DNA from 3 places in the Enterobacter sp. 186315 genome. Region 1 is predicted to be linked to each of the others. Evidence: predicted binding sites of a transcription regulator. Region 1 holds the regulator's gene; each other region holds the start of a gene.
What was found. The regulator LexA, encoded in region 1, represses DNA repair genes until DNA is damaged. The targets are predictions, from matches to a motif close to TNCTGTATGTACATACAGNA.
Positions count from the first base shown of each region.

Region 2: sulA (SOS-induced cell division inhibitor SulA) is a predicted target of LexA. The motif match lies at 3,982-4,001, and genes of this name have one in related genera.
Region 3: sbmC (DNA gyrase inhibitor SbmC) is a predicted target of LexA. The motif match lies at 3,795-3,814, and genes of this name have one in related genera.

Region 1 covers NZ_JBPTTK010000014.1:33,917-40,121, reverse strand. Annotated here, with positions in the region: gene ACSVHP_RS15820 (cupin domain-containing protein) at 1-16, opposite strand, end outside; gene zur (zinc uptake transcriptional repressor Zur) at 131-643, shown strand; gene ACSVHP_RS15810 (CsbD family protein) at 697-906, opposite strand; gene dinF (MATE family efflux transporter DinF) at 1,026-2,363, opposite strand; gene lexA (transcriptional repressor LexA) at 2,428-3,036, opposite strand; gene ACSVHP_RS15795 (diacylglycerol kinase) at 3,145-3,513, opposite strand; gene plsB (glycerol-3-phosphate 1-O-acyltransferase PlsB) at 3,668-6,088, shown strand; gene ubiA (4-hydroxybenzoate octaprenyltransferase) at 6,177-6,205, opposite strand, start outside.
Region 2 covers NZ_JBPTTK010000006.1:239,164-245,368, forward strand. Annotated here, with positions in the region: gene ACSVHP_RS09700 (AAA family ATPase) at 1-1,342, opposite strand, end outside; gene matP (macrodomain Ter protein MatP) at 1,529-1,981, shown strand; gene ompA (porin OmpA) at 2,044-3,096, opposite strand; gene sulA (SOS-induced cell division inhibitor SulA) at 3,452-3,961, opposite strand; gene ACSVHP_RS09720 (TfoX/Sxy family DNA transformation protein) at 4,180-4,806, shown strand; gene yccS (YccS family putative transporter) at 4,763-6,205, opposite strand, start outside.
Region 3 covers NZ_JBPTTK010000007.1:44,266-50,470, reverse strand. Annotated here, with positions in the region: gene ACSVHP_RS10065 (APC family permease) at 1-779, shown strand, start outside; gene sbcB (exodeoxyribonuclease I) at 897-2,333, opposite strand; gene dacD (serine-type D-Ala-D-Ala carboxypeptidase DacD) at 2,526-3,698, shown strand; gene sbmC (DNA gyrase inhibitor SbmC) at 3,830-4,303, shown strand; gene ACSVHP_RS10045 (FUSC family protein) at 4,396-5,454, shown strand; gene ACSVHP_RS10040 (DUF496 family protein) at 5,623-5,958, shown strand; tRNA gene ACSVHP_RS10035 (tRNA-Asn) at 6,127-6,202, opposite strand.

The DNA of each region.
Region 1 (6,205 bases):
AGTCAGGTCTTTTCATGGTGTGCTCCCCGGATTGCGATGCGTCAGGTATAGCACACCTGGCGATCCTCGGTGTTTTTAGCAGAACATGGTAAAGTGAGGGTCTTCCTTCCTATTTCATCCGAGGTGCTTCATGGAGAAGTCCACAAAAGAGCTGCTGGCGCAGGCTGAAAAGCTGTGTGCGCAACGCAATGTGCGCCTGACCCCGCAGCGCCTTGAGGTATTGCGTCTGATGAGCCTGCAACAGGGGGCGATCAGCGCGTACGATCTGCTGGATCTGCTGCGCGTAAGCGAACCGCAGGCCAAGCCGCCTACCGTTTATCGCGCGCTGGATTTCCTGCTGGAGCAGGGGTTTGTTCATAAGGTTGAGTCAACCAACAGCTACGTGCTGTGCCATCTGTTTGACCAGCCGACCCACACGTCCGCCATGTTTATTTGCGACCGCTGCGGCGTCGTTAAAGAAGAGGGTGCGGAAGGGGTGGAAGATATTATGCATACGCTGGCGGCGAAAATGGGCTTTGCGCTGCGCCATAACGTGATTGAAGCACACGGGCTATGTTCTGCGTGTGTAGAAGTGGAATCCTGCAATCATCACGATGAGTGCCAGCACGATCACTCTATTCTGGTGAAGAAAAAACCGCGCTAGAAAAGACAAAGGCGGCTCAAGGCCGCCTTCAGAGGGACGTAAACTGCTAAGGGTTACCAGCGGTAATCGTTGCGGGTTTCCCAGTCTTTAACTTCAGTTTCAGCCTGGTCCTTCTCGTAACCGTAACGCTCCTGGATTTTACCTACCAGCTGGTCACGTTTACCTTCAATGACGGTCATGTCGTCATCGGTGAGTTTACCCCACTGTTCTTTCGCTTTACCTTTGAATTGCTTCCAGTTGCCGCCGATTTCGTCTTTATTCATAATCGTGTCCTCGTGTTAAGCGTGAATTCATAACGTCCGTGACGTACATTTCTGCTGGACGTGATAATTATTGTAGTTAAGGATTCGGCGGTCAGTTTCATATTCAGAATCTTTAACCATCACGCTCTGTCGTGAGGGGAAGCAAACCAGGTGTTGTTGCGCCAGTGACGGTGCCAGATATACGCCAGCGACAGGCCGCGCAGGGAGAGGAAGACCGCCAGCGCCAGCCACAGGCCGTGGTTGCCCAGATACGGCACCGTCAGCAGCGTAAGGCCAAAGCCTGCCGCCGCCACCGCCATGCTGTTACGCATCTCCGCGCCGCGCGTTGCGCCAATAAACATCCCGTCCAGCAGATAACACCAGACGCCCACCACCGGTAATATCACCTGCCAGAGAATGTAGTGGCTTGCCAGCTCCCGCAGCGCAGGCAGAGAGGTGAGCAGCGCAATAATATGCTCGCCCAGACAGGCGTAGATCAGCGCAAACGCCAGCGCCACCAGCCCCGACTGACGGCAGGCAGCGCGCCAGACCTCGCGCAGCTGACCGCTTTCACGCGCGCCGTAGGCCTGCCCGGAGTGGGCTTCCACGGCATACGCAAAGCCGTCGAGCGCATAGGCGGTGAAGGTCAGCAGCGTCATCAGCACCGCGTTAACCGCGACGATTTCCGGGCCAAGACGTGCGCCAAACACCGTCAGCGCGCCAAAGCAGAGTTGCAGCAGCAGCGAGCGCAGCATGATGTCGCGATTCAGCGCCAGCAGCCGGCGGATATTCCCGCGCCAGGCGGTTTTCAGCATCCCAAGAGAGATGCCGCGCATGTGCAGCACGCGCCAGACCATCCACAAGCCGATTATCAGCGTGCCGTATTCCGCAATGGCCGTTGCCAGCGCCGCGCCCTGAACGTTCATGTGCAGCCCAATCACCAGCCAGAGATCGAGCACAATGTTCAGGACGTTGCCCACCACCAGCAGGATAACCGGGGCGCGCGCATACTGAACGCCGAGCAGCCAGCCGAGCAGCACTAAGTTTGCCAGGGAGGCCGGAGCGCTGAGCCAGCGGATTTCAAGGAAGCGCCGGGCCTGCTCCAGCACCGCTTCGCTGCCCCCCACGATGTGTAAGGCCAGATCGATAAGCGGCGTGCGTAAAAGCACAATGAGCACGCCAGCGCCCAGGGCCAGGATCAGCGGCTGTACCAGCGCCCGCGCCAGACGCAGCGGATCTTTCGCGCCGTACGCCTGGGCCGTCAAGCCCGTGGTGCTCATGCGCAAAAAGAGCAGCAGCATAAAGAGGAAGCTGGTTGCCGTGGCGCCAATGGCGACGCCGCCCAGATAGACGGGGGAATCGAGATGGCCAATTACGGCGGTATCAACCAGCCCCAGCAGCGGGACGGTGATATTGGAGAAAATCATCGGCAACGCAAGACGCCACAGCGCCTTATCAGAAGCGGTCAGCAATGACATGAGAACATACCGGGGCAGAAAAATGAGTCAGGCTGCGGGAGTGCCGCAGCCTGTCAGGAAGAGATTACAGCCATTCGCCGTTGCGGATCACGCCGACGGCCAGCCCTTCAATGGAGAAATTGTGCTCGCGCAAATCCACCACGATAGGGGAAAAATCGTTGTTCTCAGGCAGCAGCTGCACGGTGTTGCCCTGCTTTTTCAGACGCTTAACGGTCACTTCATCATCAATACGTGCGACCACAACCTGACCGTTGCGCACATCCTGAGTTTTGTGAACCGCCAGCAGATCGCCGTCGAGAATACCGATGTCTTTCATGGACATCCCGCTAACGCGCAGCAGGAAATCCGCGCTCGGTTTGAACATGCCAGGATCAACCTGGTAGTGACCTTCAATGTGCTGCTGTGCGAGCAGAGGTTCACCTGCTGCAACGCGGCCTACCAGTGGAATACCGGTTTCTTCTTCCACCAGCAGACGAATACCACGAGACGCGCCGGAAACAATCTCCAGTACGCCTTTACGTGCCAGTGCTTTAAGGTGCTCTTCGGCAGCATTTGGAGAACGGAACCCCAGACGCTGCGCGATTTCCGCACGCGTAGGTGGCATACCCGTCTGGCCGATGTGATCCCGGATGAGATCAAACACCTCTTGCTGCCTGGTCGTTAACGCTTTCATTCCGCCCCCTGGGTGTATATACAGTTATGCTGTGAGTATATACAGTCAAAGGCGAATTTGGAATCAAAAACTGCACAAAAAACCAGGCAGTTAGTGATTCCTGAAGGCTTATCGAAAATGTGACCAGAGAAGCGTGCCCCAGGTGATTAATGCGGTAATAATCGACAACAGAACTGCGGCAGACCCCATATCTTTCGCACGACCGGACAGCTCATGAAAATCGGAGCCAATACGATCGACCACGGCCTCTATAGCGCTATTGATAATTTCCACTATCATCACCAAAAGTACCGAACCGATGAGAAGTACGCGGGTTATTGCGTCAACATCAAGGAAACAGGCGATAATCACCGCGACAATGGCGGCAACGGCTTCCTGGCGAAAAGCAGCTTCATTAATCCACGCGGCGCGGAAACCTTTCCATGAATAGCCGGCAGCTTTGATGATTCGAGTTAACCCAGTGGTATTATTGGCCATTAAAAGAACCTTTTAGTGAAAATAGCGTCAGTAATTAGGGTTGCAGCGCGTTTTGCTGCCGCCTTAAGTATGACGGGTAACAACAGAAATTTTGCGCGCATTCTGTTATCCTTGCGCCGCATTTGCATTATTAACCAGAGGCTTTACATCGTTTATGTCCGGCTGGCCACGAATTTACTACAAATTACTTAATTTACCATTAAGCGTCCTGGTAAAAAGCAAGTCTATCCCGGCGGAACCTGCGCTGGAATTAGGGCTGGATACCTCTCGCCCTATTATGTACGTTTTGCCTTATAACTCGAAGGCAGACCTGCTGACGCTCCGCGCCCAATGTCTGGCGCACGACCTCCCTGACCCGCTTGAGCCGCTCGAAATCGACGGCACTCTGCTGCCGCGCTACGTGTTCATTCACGGCGGGCCGCGCGTGTTTACCTATTACACGCCGAAAGAAGAGTCCATCAAACTGTTCCACGACTACCTCGACCTGCACCGCAGCAATCCACAGCTGGATGTGCAGATGGTGCCGGTATCGGTGATGTTTGGCCGCCGTCCGGGCCGCGAAAAAGGCGAAGAGAATCCGCCGCTGCGTATGCTTAACGGTATTCAGAAGTTTTTTGCGGTCTCCTGGCTGGGACGCGACAGCTTTGTGCGTTTCTCCCCTTCCGTTTCGCTGCGCCGCATGGCGGACGAACACGGTACGGACAAAATCATTGCGCAAAAACTGGCGCGCGTTGCGCGTATGCACTTCGCCCGCCAGCGTCTGGCTGCCGTCGGGCCGCGCCTGCCTGCGCGCCAGGATCTCTTTAACAAGCTGCTGGCCTCGAAAGCCATTGCCCGCGCCGTCGAAGACGAAGCGCGCAGCAAGAAAATTTCTCACGAGAAAGCGCAGCAGAACGCCATCGCGCTGATGGAAGAGATCGCCGCGAATTTCTCTTACGAGATGATCCGCCTCTCCGACCGTATTCTGGGCTTTACGTGGAACCGCCTTTATCAGGGGATCAACGTTCACAACGCCGAGCGCGTTCGCCAGCTGGCGCACGACGGACATGAAATTGTCTATGTGCCGTGTCACCGCAGCCACATGGACTACCTGCTGCTCTCCTACGTGCTGTATCACCAGGGTCTTGTCCCGCCGCATATCGCCGCTGGGATTAACCTGAACTTCTGGCCAGCAGGGCCGATTTTCCGCCGTCTGGGCGCGTTCTTTATTCGACGCACCTTTAAAGGCAACAAGCTCTATTCCACCGTCTTCCGCGAGTATCTGGGCGAGCTGTTCAGCCGTGGCTATTCCGTTGAGTATTTCGTGGAGGGTGGCCGTTCCCGCACCGGTCGTCTGCTCGATCCGAAGACCGGCACGCTGTCGATGACCATTCAGGCGATGCTGCGCGGCGGCACCCGTCCGATTACGCTGGTGCCGATTTACATCGGTTACGAACACGTGATGGAAGTGGGTACCTACGCCAAAGAGCTGCGCGGGGCGACCAAAGAGAAAGAGAGTCTGCCGCAGATGCTGCGCGGGCTGAGCAAGCTGCGCAACCTCGGTGAGGGCTACGTGAACTTTGGCGAGCCGATGCCGCTGATGACCTACCTGAACCACCATGTACCAGAGTGGCGCGAGTCTATCGATCCTATCGAAGCGGTGCGTCCTGCCTGGCTGACGCCAACGGTAAACGGTATCGCCGCCGAGCTGATGGTGCGTATCAACAACGCGGGTGCGGCCAACGCCATGAACCTGTGCTGTACCGCGCTGCTGGCCTCGCGTCAGCGTTCGCTGACCCGCGAGCAGCTCACCGAACAGCTCGACTGCTATCTCGACATCATGCGCAACGTGCCGTACTCGGTGGATTCAACCGTGCCGACCAGCACCGCGAACGAGCTGATCGAACATGCGTTGCAGATGAACAAGTTCGAGGTCGAGAAAGACACCATCGGGGACATCATCATTCTGCCGCGCGAGCAGGCGGTGCTGATGACCTACTACCGAAACAACATCACGCATATGCTGATGTTGCCATCGCTGATGGCGGCCATCATTACCCAGCATCGCCGTATTTCACGTCAGGAGCTGCTGCGCCATGTCGACGCGCTGTACCCGATGCTGAAAGCGGAGCTGTTCCTGCGCTGGAGTAAAGACGAGCTGGCGGCAGAGCTGGATAAACTCACCGCAGAGCTGCAACGTCAGGGGCTGATTACGGTCACCGGTGACGAGCTGCACATTAACCCGTCACGCTCCCGCACCCTGCAACTGCTGGCGGCTGGCGCGCGTGAAACGCTGCAACGTTACGCCATTACCTTCTGGCTGCTGAGCGCGAACCCGTCCATCAACCGCGGTACGCTGGAAAAAGAGAGCCGGACGCTGGCACAGCGCCTGTCCGTTCTGCACGGCATTAACGCGCCGGAGTTCTTCGACAAAGCGGTATTCAGCTCGTTAGTGCTGACGCTGCGTGATGAAGGGTTTATCAGCGATACCGGCGACGCTGAGCCGGAAGAAACGATGAAGGTTTACCAGATGCTGGCTGACCTGATTACGTCTGACGTGCGCTTGACGATTGAGAGTGCGACGCAGGACGAGTGATGTCATCAGCAGCCTGATGCCCTCACCCCGGCCCTCTCCCACAGGGAGAGGGAGAAAACAAAACGGCAGCCATCCGGCTGCCGTTCTTTTATGAGAAGTAGCTCATCGCTAGCCCTA
Region 2 (6,205 bases), on a different contig from region 1:
TTAACGCGCACAGCTCGGCCATAGAGGCGCTGTCGCCGTCGACTTCGCTGTACGATTGCTCAAAGGTCAGCGAGGCGGAGAAGGGGATCTGCTGCTCAAGCTGCAATTCAGACATCAGGAACGCCTGCATGATCATCATGCCTTTGGCGTGAATGTTTCCGCCAAGTTCCGCCTTGCGCTCGATGTCGACAAATTCGCCGTCGCCAATATGCACAACGCAGCTAATACGAGAAGGCTCACCAAAGGCGCGCGGATGACCCGGAAACTCGATAACCGACAGGGCGTTAATTTGCCCGATGCGCTCACCCTCGGTTTCCACCAGGATCTGTTCCAGCAGAATTTCATCCTGCATACGCTCAGCCAGATACCCTTCACGCCATTCGCGCTGCACCAGCATCTGTGTCAGCGCTTCAGCGCTGAACGTTCCTTCACCGCTGATTACGCCCACTTCACGCAGCTGCCTGCTTATCCAGAGAGGACACAGCGGCAGGGTATCCTGATCGCCGGTATAGCGAACCGCTTCCCGGATCAGCCCGGCCCAGGCATCAGCAGCGGGCACAGGCAGTTCATAGCGCGCCGCGACCGCCAGTACCCACTGACACCACTGCGCCATGTCGTCGGCGTCGGCAATCTGAATGTTGTCTTCAAATTCGCTGTAAACGGCCTGGCTGGCGAGTTCCGGCTCCATCTCCTGGAGATCGGCCAGCGACTCACGATCGCCCGTCAGCACCACGGTCAAGGACATCGGCATGGACGGAACGGCAACCGGAAGAGGGCGGGATTCGTCGAAGCTTACCCAGTCAAAACGCTGCTCGGTGACGATGGTTTTAAGACGCATCCACAGCAGCGGCTGGGCCAGCAGCGTTCTCAGGGAAATAATGAGCACGCCGCCATTGGCGCGATGCACCAGTCCCGGCTGAAGCGACAGTTCGCCATTGAACTGGCGCAGGCAGCCAAAGAGCTGCTCCGCCTCGACCCAGTTAGCGGTGACGACTTCACTCTGCGCGGCAAAACGATTATCAGCCTGCGCGGCAGGTTCGAAGAGAATATGTTGACCTGCGATACGATACTGGCCGCCAAAAACGGTATCTGTTTCTGGCTGCAACTGGCGCACGGCATCGCCCAGAAGCGTCAAATACTCGGCTTCTTCCGGGGCCTTGAGCAGCATGAAGGGAGATGTGGCCCACGGGCTTAACACCTGCTCCAGCGCATAATGCAAACGCGGTTGTGTATCGCTAAGTATAAATTCGTGTTCTTTGGCGAGATCTGGCTGTGTAAATAGCGCCTGATAACTTTCGGTATCGGGAACCAGGTCACGCCATGCAAGTTTCGTAATGGTCAAAGTTGATGTTTTTTAGTCAGATGTAAAACCGTGGAGTATACCGTAAGGGGCAGTCTCTTCCCAAGCAGGATTGGGTATTTACGCGGGGGTTTCTCCTGTAATGATAAGCAGGATATGATTTCTTTTCAGCAGATTGGCAAAAAACTGATATTCTGAACAGAGTTACGAGGTAACACTGAGATCGCAATGAAATATCAACAACTGGAAAATCTCGAAAGCGGCTGGAAATGGAAGTACCTGGTCAAAAAACACCGTGAAGGCGAATTGATCACCTGCTACATCGAAGCCAGCGCTGCAAAAGAAGCAGTGGATATGTTGCTGACCCTCGAAAATGAACCGGTTCAGGTTAACGGCTGGATTGAGAAGCATATCAATCCGGCGCTGCTCAATCGGATGAAGCAAACTATCCGTGCGCGTCGCAAGCGGCATTTTAATGCTGAGCATCAGCACACCCGCAAGAAATCTATCGATCTTGAATTTATCGTCTGGCAAAGGCTGGCAGGGCTGGCACAACGGCGCGGTAAAACATTATCGGAGACTGTCGTTCAGCTGATTGAAGATGCAGAGCATAAAGAGAAGTATGCCAACCAGATGTCGACGCTGAAGACAGATTTGCAGGCGCTTCTGGGTAAAAAGTAAGTTTTTACGTTTCTTCAGACAATAAAAAACCCCGCAATGCGGGGTTTTTTTAAGACGATAACTTATGCCGCAGGCTGAGTTACAACGTCTTTGATGCCTTTAACTTCGATCTCAACGCGACGATCTGGTGCCAGGCAGTCGATCAGTGCTGCGCGAGCTTTAACGTTGTCACAGGTAGAACCGGTAACTGGGTTAGCTTCGCCCATGCCACGTGGGGAGATCTTGTTAGCTGGGATACCTTTAGAGATCAGGTAATCAACAACAGACTGAGCACGTTTCTCAGACAGACCCTGGTTGTAAGCATCAGAACCGATACGGTCGGTGAAGCCCAGAACCACTACAGAACCATCTTTAGGATCCAGGTTGCTCAGCTGGGTGTACAGCTGATCCAGTGCCTGCTGACCTTCTGGTTTCAGGGTAGCTTTGTTGAAGTTGAACAGAACGTCAGACTTCAGAGTGAAGTGCTTGGTCTGTACTTCTGGAGCTGGAGCCGGAGCTGGAGCTACGACTGGCGCATCTTCCTGCTGACCGAAACGGTAGGAAACACCTACGCTCAGCATGCCGTTGTCTGGACGAACACCAACGGTGTTGCCGTCGCCGATGTTGTTAACCCACTGGTATTCCAGACGGGTAGCGATGTCACGGGTCATAGCCCACTCAACGCCACCAGCGAATACTGGGGAAACACCAGTGTCGTGGTCGTCGCCAGCGATGCTGTTGCTGGAGTCAGCGCGCCATACCATGCCGCCCAGACGGGTATACACGTCCAGATCGTCAGTTACTGGGTAACCCAGTTTAGCGGTCAGCTGAACGCCTTGTGCTTTGAAAGCGCCATTTACGTTGTTGCCTTTGTATGGCATACGACCTAACCAGTCGTAACCCATTTCAAAACCAACATACGGGTTAACCTGATAGCCACCGAACGCACCTGCACCAAGCTGGCTCTCGTGAGTCGGGCCATCGTTGTTCAGATCGCTGTTGTACCAGCCGGTGTCATGGAACTGAGACCAGCCCAGTTTACCACCTGCATACCAGGTATTATCTTTCGGAGCGGCCTGCGCTACGGTAGCGAAGCCAGCCAGTGCCACTGCAATCGCGATAGCTGTCTTTTTCATTTTTTGCGCCTCGTTATCATCCAAAATTTGCCATGAAAATCTTTATCAAGAGATCACGGTTAAATCCTTCACCGGGGGGCGTGGTCAAATATAAATCTACCGATATCTTCGGCTTAGGCCGAGCACCCCTGGCGATGTAAAGTCTACAACGTAGCTAGAAACTTACAAGTGTGAACTCCGTCAGGCATATGAAAAAAAAAGTTCCGTATACCTAATATTTAACATTTTTTGTACGGAATTTGTGCAGTAAAATTAACGAGAACCGCACCAGACAAGCCTTGCCGAAGATTTCGCGATCTGAACTATTTCTCAATCTTATGGTCAAAAAAAATTCCAGGAATAGTCTTAATTTCGCTCAATGATACAAATTAGAGTGAATTTTTACCCCGGATAGTTGTCCTTTGCGATGAGGATCTGGACGAACCGGACGCATAATGAACCCGATCGCATTACCTTCTTCTGCCGCTTCGGTCAGTCGGAAATGCTCTTCTTCCGTCAATTCATCTGACAACCATCCAATCACGACGCTGTAGTTCCCCGTGCGTAAGGCGCGGATCATAGACTCGACCGTATCGCAGGGTGAAAGCTGATTAATCTGCATCACCTTTGTCAGCGGCAGTCCAGCCGACAGCACCCATTCACGGCTTAATTTTTGTTGCGGCGTCAGCCAGAGCTGCCAGCGAGACTGCTGACCAAGCTGTTGTAATAATGGCAGTAAAAGGAGTTGCGTCAACAGAGGCTGGTCTTCGCGATAAACCACTTCACTGATAAGACCTGTCGAAACACTCCCGACGGATTTCTTCGCGGTATTGCCCGCGGTAGAAGAGAGAGAGGTTGAGCGATTTGCATAGCCTGAAGTGTACATATTCATTCCAGCCCTGTAGTTACTGTATGGATATACAGTAACCCCTGTATGTATAAAGATCAACTTCAATTTCTGAAAGCCCCTCGCAAATTTCGCTCATGAACTGCGCATAACTCAAATTGATCTTGCTCACAAACGATAAGTTGCCTATTTTCCTGATAACGGATCCGGTAGTCAGTAAACGCCCTTTTACCATTTGATTTTTATAGAGAAATATCATGAAAAAGATATCGTACGAGAGGATTTATAAATCTCAGGAATACCTTTCACCTTTGGGCAATATCCAGCATCGTGCGCTTTTTGGCGGTTATACCCTGGCGGTGGATGATGCGGTTTTTGCCATGGTGGCAGAGGGGGAACTTTACATCCGGGCCTGCGAAGAGAGCGCAACATACTGTGTGAAACACGCCTCGTCCTATTTAACGCTCATGAAGCGGGGCCGTCCGGTACCCCTGAACTATTTCCGCGTTGACGACGGCCTGTGGCAGGACAGGGATAAATTACTCCAGCTCTCTTCCTATGCGCTGGCGGCAGCGAGGCACGAGCGGGTTCAGCGCTATCAGCGAAACCGGCTAAAAGATCTGCCAAACCTGACGTTCCAGCTCGAAGTTCTGCTTTACGAAGCAGGCATCACCAATGAGAAAACGTTACGGGAGCTTGGGGCGAAGCGGAGCTGGCTGAAGGTGCGGGCCATCAATAAACAGCTGGGGATCAAGGTGCTGTTTGCGCTTAAAGGGGCTATTGAAGGGATGCATGAGGCGGCGCTCCCGGCTGACACTCGCCAGGAGCTAACCGACTGGTTTAACGCGTTACCGGATCCAGTGGAGAATTACTCCGCCAGGTAGCAATGAGCTGCTGAAGGCGACAGATTTCCGGCAGCAGGGCAATGAGCAGGCCAATCTGTTGGAGAACCAGCGGTGCTTTGCTGTCGGAACCGGGATCGAGATGGGCGATACGCTGGGACAGCTCGTCCAGCGCCTGGCGAACGCGTGGTTCATCGGCCGGGCGATGGTGAAGGGCATCATCAACGTAACAGACGGCATCATCCAGCAGGGCAAGAATACCCGGGTTGCTCAGCTTTTCACGGTGGGCGCCCAGCGTAGAGATGTAGCTGGTAAAAGTATGGTTCAGGCAGAGCAGACGAAACGCGGTTTCCTTAATTTCAGGGGTGGCACCGGGTTCCGTAGACATATTTGACACCACGGAAGCCAGCTCTGAATCGCTGTTGTGCGCGTCACGGCGGGCGATACGGTAGGCCAGCCGGTTGTCACGTCCCTGGTGATACTGCTCCAGAATGGCATCCAGATAGCGGCAGTTGGCGTTCATCGCTCTGTTCAGCACGCGCGGTAGATTGCGAAAACGCCAGTCCGGCCAGATAAAGCTCACGGCGGCCCAGGCTATTGCACAGCCGATTAAGGTATCAATCACGCGCGGCAGGGCGACTTCAAAACCTTCACCCAGCAGGTTAAAGCAGAGCAGCACCAGCAGGGTGATGAACATCGTGGCGTGGGCGTACTGTACGTTACGAAACGCGAAGAACAGTACGCCGGTTATCACGATAAGAATCAGCTGCCCTTCTATAGAAGGCACGAAGTAGAGCACGGGCAGGCCAATTGCGACCCCGACCAGAGTACCGATGATTCGCAGCGCCAGGCGGTGGCGCGTGGCGTTGTAGTTCGGCTGGCAAACAAACAGGCTGGTCAGCAAGATCCAGTAGCCGTGATGCAGCCCGGTTATCTGTATAAAGGCATAGCCCACGCAGAGCACCAGCGACATTCGTACCGCGTGGCGGAACAGCGCGGATTCCGGCGTAAAGTTCCGGCTCAGGCGCAACCACATGTCGCTAAAGCTGTGAACGCCATCATCGGACAGCTGGCTGTTCGCATCATTACCCGGCATCGCCATCGCCTGCTCGGACTCAATGGTGGCAAGCTGGGCATCGATTGCCCGCAGGTTATTGAGTAAAAAGCCCAGCGCTTTAATCTGATCCGGCGAAGTGCCGCTGGCCTGCACGCGATCGAGCGCCGCGTCCAGATGGCTGAAAGCGCGTTCGAAACGCGGATCGTGCTGGTAGGGCGTTCGCAGCAGAATTGAGCGCGCCAGCTGCTGGCAGGCCTGGGACTGCATCGAGAGCAGACGCTGGAAGCGGAACATCACGTCGCTATAGCGGAACTTCTCTCTGAGGGCGGCATATTGCACGTGGGACGAACTGGCGCGTTCGTGAATATCCTGCGCCGCAAAATA
Region 3 (6,205 bases), on a different contig from region 1:
GGTCTGAAGGCGCGCACGTTGTGCCGATGATTACCGGTGCGACCATTCTGTGCTTCTCGTTCCTGGGCTTCGACGGTATCTCTTCTCTGTCTGAAGAAACCAAAGACGCTGAGCGTGTGATCCCGCGTGCGATTTTCCTGACCGCACTGATTGGCGGCCTGATCTTCATCGGCGCATCTTACTTCCTGCAACTGTACTTCCCGGACATCTCTCGCTTTAAAGATCCGGACGCGTCACAGCCTGAAATCATGCTGTACGTGGCTGGGAAAACCTTCCAGTGGGGCGTGCTGATCTTCTCCAGCGTCACCGTACTGGCATCCGGTATGGCGGCACACGCGGGCGTGTCTCGTCTGATGTACGTTATGGGCCGCGACGGTGTGTTCCCAACCCGTTTCTTCGGCTACGTGCATCCGAAATGGCGTACCCCGGCGTGGAACGTGCTGCTGGTTGGCGCCATCGCACTGCTGGCGATTAAATTTGACCTGGTAACGGCAACGGCGCTGATTAACTTCGGTGCGCTGGTGGCCTTCACCTTCGTTAACCTCTCCGTGATCTCTCAGTTCTGGATCCGTGAGAAGCGCAACAAGACGCTGAAAGACCACTTCAACTATCTGGTACTGCCAGTGTGTGGTGCGCTGACCGTCGGTGCGCTGTGGATTAACCTGGAAGAAAGCTCAATGGTTCTGGGTCTGATCTGGGGTGCTATCGGTCTGGTTTACCTGGCGTGCGTGACCAAAAGCTTCCGCAACCCGGTTCCTCAGTACGAAGACGTTGCGTAATGACTCGCCGGGTGGCGCTCACGCTTATCCGGCCTGCAAAACGACAAACCCGTAGGCTCACGCCAGCGGGCAAAAAAAACCGGAGAACATCGCCTCCGGTTTTTTTATGTCTGTAATTCAGACTATCTCTTGCGCGTACTGGAACAACGCTTTCAGCAGCGCCTGCTTTTCGCTATCCCCTTCATACTGGCTGTAGAGCATTTCCAGCTCCTGGGCGTAGCTTTGCAGATATTCCGGGGTAAACACGTTACGACGGTGCTGTAGCCAGCGCTCCTGCTCGGTTTCGTCCAGCGAGCCTGGGAAGTTGCGCGCCCGATAGTTAAAGATCAGCTTTTCGATACGCTTGTCGGCGAAGGTGATATCCAGCGCGGGCAGGTTGCGCGGCTCGGTTTGCAGCACGATGTTCATGGCCGCCCGGTCTGCGTCGCTAAAGAAGCCGTTATACAGCTGCGCATCGACATTTTCCGACGGCACGAACGGTTCCGCTTCGGCAAAAATAGCGACCACTTTTTCACGCACCTGCGGGTTTTCGCGCAGCACTTTCAGATTATCTAGACACTGCTGGCGGTTAATGCCCAGACGGTCGGCATCTTCCGGGCGCAGGGTGTTGGCCTGGGCCAGCACTGGGCATTTATTGATATGCACCAGTTTGACCGGAACGGCAGGCAGGTCGCCCAGCTCGCTTTTTGGCGTGTACAGGCGCTCGCGCAGGGCGTCGCTGTCCAGCTCAAGCAGGGGCGAAATGTCTCCCGCCAGATCCACCATAATCACCGCATTACGATTGTCAGGATGCCACGCCAGAGGCGCGACCCAGCTGGTGTTGCCGCGCCACGCGCCAAACATGCCGGAAATATGCACCAGCGGTTTCATCTGCGGCACGTCGATAAGCGTCGTGAGCTTTTGCTTGCTGCGGTGGCTAAGCAGGTACTCAAACAGGCGCGGCTGCGCGGTTTTGACCAGCTTCGCCATCGCAATGGTGGCGTACACGTCCGCCATCGCATCGTGGGCGTTGCTGTGCTCGATACCGTTGGCGCGGGTGAGGTGCTCAAGCCTGAAGCTGGTTAACCCTTCTTCGTTTTCCGGCCAGCTGATCCCCTCCGGGCGCAGGGCGTAGCAGGCGCGCATAATGTCGAGCAGATCCCAGCGCGAATTGCGGTTCTGCCAGCTCCACGCGTAGGGATCGTAAAAGTTGCGATAGAAGATATTGCGCGTCACTTCATCGTCGAAACGAATGTTGTTGTAGCCCACCACGCAGGTGTTGGGCACGGTAAACAGATCGTGGATACGACGCGCAAACTCCGCCTCGTTAACTCCTTTGTCCCGCGCTTCCTGCGGCGTAATGCCCGTGACCATCACCGCGCCAGGCTGCGGCAGATAATCATCGGCGGGCTTGCAGTAAAACACCTCTGGCTCGCCAATGATGTTGAAATCTTCATCAGTACGGATGGCGGCAAACTGGGCAGGCCTGTCCAGCGCCGGGTGAGTGCCAAAGGTTTCGTAATCGTGGAATAAAAATGTAGGGCGCGCGGCAGAGTCAGACACCAGTAATACCATCCTGTTAAAAAGTGACGTCACTATGGTAAACGATCGTGAGAGGCAGACCGAATAAAATGCGCCGTTAAGGGTGAAATTTGCGAGGCTGCTTCAGGAAGAAACATGCACTTTGTCACATTTTTTTGCAATAAAGCCAGGTAACGACATAAGAACTCCCGTAAAAAGGTCAACGATTTTTAATGACCTGAGGATATGCCCTTGAAACGCCGTCTGTTTATTGCTGTTTCTTTACTCGCTTCGAGTATCACATCTGCCCTGGCTGCCGATCCGCTGGATTTTTCGCCGCAGCCTCCGGCTATCCAGGCCGGTGCCTGGGTACTGATGGATTACACCACGGGTCAAATTTTAACGGCGGGCAACGAACACCAGCAGCGCAACCCGGCCAGCCTGACAAAGTTAATGACGGGCTATGTCGTCGATCGCGCAATTGACAGCCACCGCATCACCCCTGACGACGTGGTTACAGTAGGCCGCGACGCATGGGCGAAGGGCAACCCGGTATTTGATGGATCGTCCCTGATGTTCCTGAAGCAGGGCGATCGCGTTACCGTGCGGGACCTGAGCCGCGGGCTGATTGTCGATTCCGGTAACGACGCCTGCGTGGCGCTGGCCGACCACGTCGCGGGCGGGCAGCCGCAGTTCGTCAAGATGATGAACGACTACGTTCAGAAGCTGAACCTGCGCGACACCCATTTTGAAACGGTACATGGCCTTGATGCTCCGGGACAGCACAGCTCGGCCTACGATCTGGCGGTCCTTTCCCGCGCCATCATTCACGGCGAACCTGATTTTTATCATATGTACAGCGAGAAGAGCCTGACCTGGAACGGCATCACCCAGCAGAACCGCAACGGCTTGCTGTGGGATAAAACCATGAACGTCGACGGGCTGAAAACCGGCCATACCTCCGGGGCGGGCTTTAACCTGATTGCCTCTGCGGTGGACGGGCAGCGTCGTTTGATCGCGGTGATCATGGGGGCAGACAGCCCTAAAGGGCGTGAGGATCAGGCGCGCAAGCTGCTGCACTGGGGTCAGCAGAATTTTGATACGGTGCAAATTCTGCATAACGGTAAAAAGGTCGGCACCGAGCGTATCTGGTACGGCGATAAAGAGCAGATTAAGCTCGGCACGGATCAGGACTTCTGGCTTGCCTTACCGAAGGCCGAGGTCCCTAACATTAAGGCCAAATACGTGCTGGATAAAAAAGAGCTGGAAGCGCCCATCGCCGCCCATCAGCGCGTTGGGGAAATCGAACTCTATGACCGCGACAAAGTGGTTGCCCACTGGCCGCTGGTCACGCTGGAAAGCGTTGATAAAGGTGGCGTTTTCTCGCGCCTGAGCGATTATCTGCATCATAAAATCTAACCGCGCAGGGCACCGCGCTTCGGCAGACTGGCAGGGATGCGAGTCTGCTCGCATAATAAACATTCCGTCATTGCCGTTCCTTAAAATCCTGCTTTATAGTGTATGAATATACAGTAATCACCGGAGGCAGCATGGACTACAGCATTAGTCAGCAACAGAAACGTAAAATCGCGGGCTTTCATCTTGTGGGGCCGTGGGAAAAAACGGTTAAGCAGGGCTTTGAACAGCTGATTATGTGGGTTGACGGGCGCCACATTGAGCCGCTGGAGTGGGTTGCGGTCTATTACGACAACCCGGACGTCGTCCCGGCGGAAAAACTGCGCTGCGATACGGCGGTAACGGTGCCGGATGATTTTGTCATCCCGGAGAACAGCGAAGGGGTGATGTTGACCGAAATCGCCGCCGGGGATTACGCCGTGGCGAAAGCACGGGTCGAAAATCATGATTTCGCTACCCCGTGGTATCAGTTCTTCAACTCTCTCTTGCAGGATAACCACTACCAGTGGGCGCCCAAGCCCTGTTTTGAGCGCTATCTCAACGACGGCAACGCAGACGGATACTGGATTATCGAAATGTATATCGCGGTTGAACATAAAGCCGGTTAATCCTGGTAAAAGCAGGGTTTTTCAGCCGGGAACGATCCACTCGGCTGAAAACGCAGTACAATTGGGGTTTGCCGTGTAGCTGGAGAGCGGGTGTGCGTCCCGACAAATCATTAACGCCGTTTGAAATTCGGTTGTATCAACATTATCGCGTTGTGCATGGCTGTCGCATCGCGCTGGCATTCGTACTGACCTTTGTCCTGGTGCGTTTACTGGATGTCCCGGAGGGGACCTGGCCGCTGATCACCCTGGTGGTCATCATGGGGCCTATCTCCTTTTGGGGAAATGTGGTGCCGCGCGCCTTTGAGCGTATCGGCGGGACCGTTTTAGGTTCGGCGCTCGGGCTGATTGCCCTCAAGCTTGAGCTGATCTCCTTCCCGGTCATGCTGCTGTGGTGCGCCGCAGCGATGTTCCTCTGCGGCTGGCTGGCGCTCGGTAAAAAGCCCTATCAGGCGCTGCTGATTGGTATCACGCTTGCGGTCGTTGTCGGTGCGCCCGCGGGGGAGATGACCACGGCGCTGTGGCGAAGCGGGGATGTGATCCTCGGCTCGCTGCTGGCGATGCTCTTTACGGGGATCTGGCCGCAGCGCGCCTTTCTGCACTGGCGTATTCAGATGGCGAATTACGTCACGGCGTTCAACCGCGTCTATCAGGCCGGATTTTCCCCTAATCTGGTTGAACGACCGCGCCTCGAGAAGCATCTGCAAAAAATTCTCAACGATGTGGTGAAAATGCGCGGGCTTATCACGCCTGCCAGCAAAGAAACCCACATTCAGAAATCCATCTTCGAAGCCATTCAGACCGTCAGCCGCAATCTGGTCTGTATGCTGGAGCTGCAAATCAACGCGCACTGGGCGTCGCGTCCCAGCCATCTGCTGATGCTTAACGCGCATACGCTCAAAGAGACTCAGCAGATGACTCAGCAGACGCTGCTGACCATTGCTCACGCGCTCTATGAAGGGAACCCGCAGCCGATTCTGGCAAACAGCGAGCGGCTTAATGAAATCGTCGCCGAGCTCAAACAGCTAATCAATGAACGGCAGGGCGATAACGTCGCGGAAACGCCGATCCACGGCTATGTATGGCTGAGTATGGAACTGGCCCGCCAGCTGGAGCTGTTGTCGCATCTGATCTGCCGTGCGCTGCGCAAATAAAAAGCAGCTATCGCCATATGTGACGCCTGCTGCTTCGATTCAGCAGCAATTGGGGTTATGATAGCTTTAAACGATATATGCATTGTCATTCGCGACCGCTGTCAGTAAGGTTATTGTCACAACGGTTGCTTTAACGAATCCGAATCTCACATTATCAGGGGTGTAAAAATGGAAACTACCAAGCCTTCGTTCCAGGATGTTCTGGAATTTGTCCGCCTGTTCCGTCGCAAAAACAAGTTGCAGCGTGAAATCCAGGACGTTGAGAAGAAGATCCGTGACAACCAGAAACGTGTTCTTCTGCTCGACAACCTGAGCGACTACATCAAGCCTGGTATGAGCGTTGAAGCTATTCAGGGCATCATTGCCAGCATGAAGACCGACTATGAAGACCGCGTTGACGACTACATCATCAAAAACGCTGAGCTGTCTAAAGAACGTCGCGACATCTCTAAAAAGCTGAAAGTGATGGGCGAAATCAAAAACGCGGAAGTGAAAGGCGAGTAATCGCAACGAATCGCGAATGAGGCTCTCTGGTGACAGGGGGCCTTTTTTATTGCCGGGAGTGCAGGGGGCGAGGGTTTTTCAGGTCGGGTAAGGCGCAGCTGCCACCCGGCAGTCTTACAGAATGCAGAAAAGCAAAAAGCCTGCTTTAAAAGCAGGCTTTTCTAAATGTGGCTCCTCTGACTGGACTCGAACCAGTGACATACGGATTAACAGTCCGCCGTTCTACCGACTGAACTACAGAGGAATC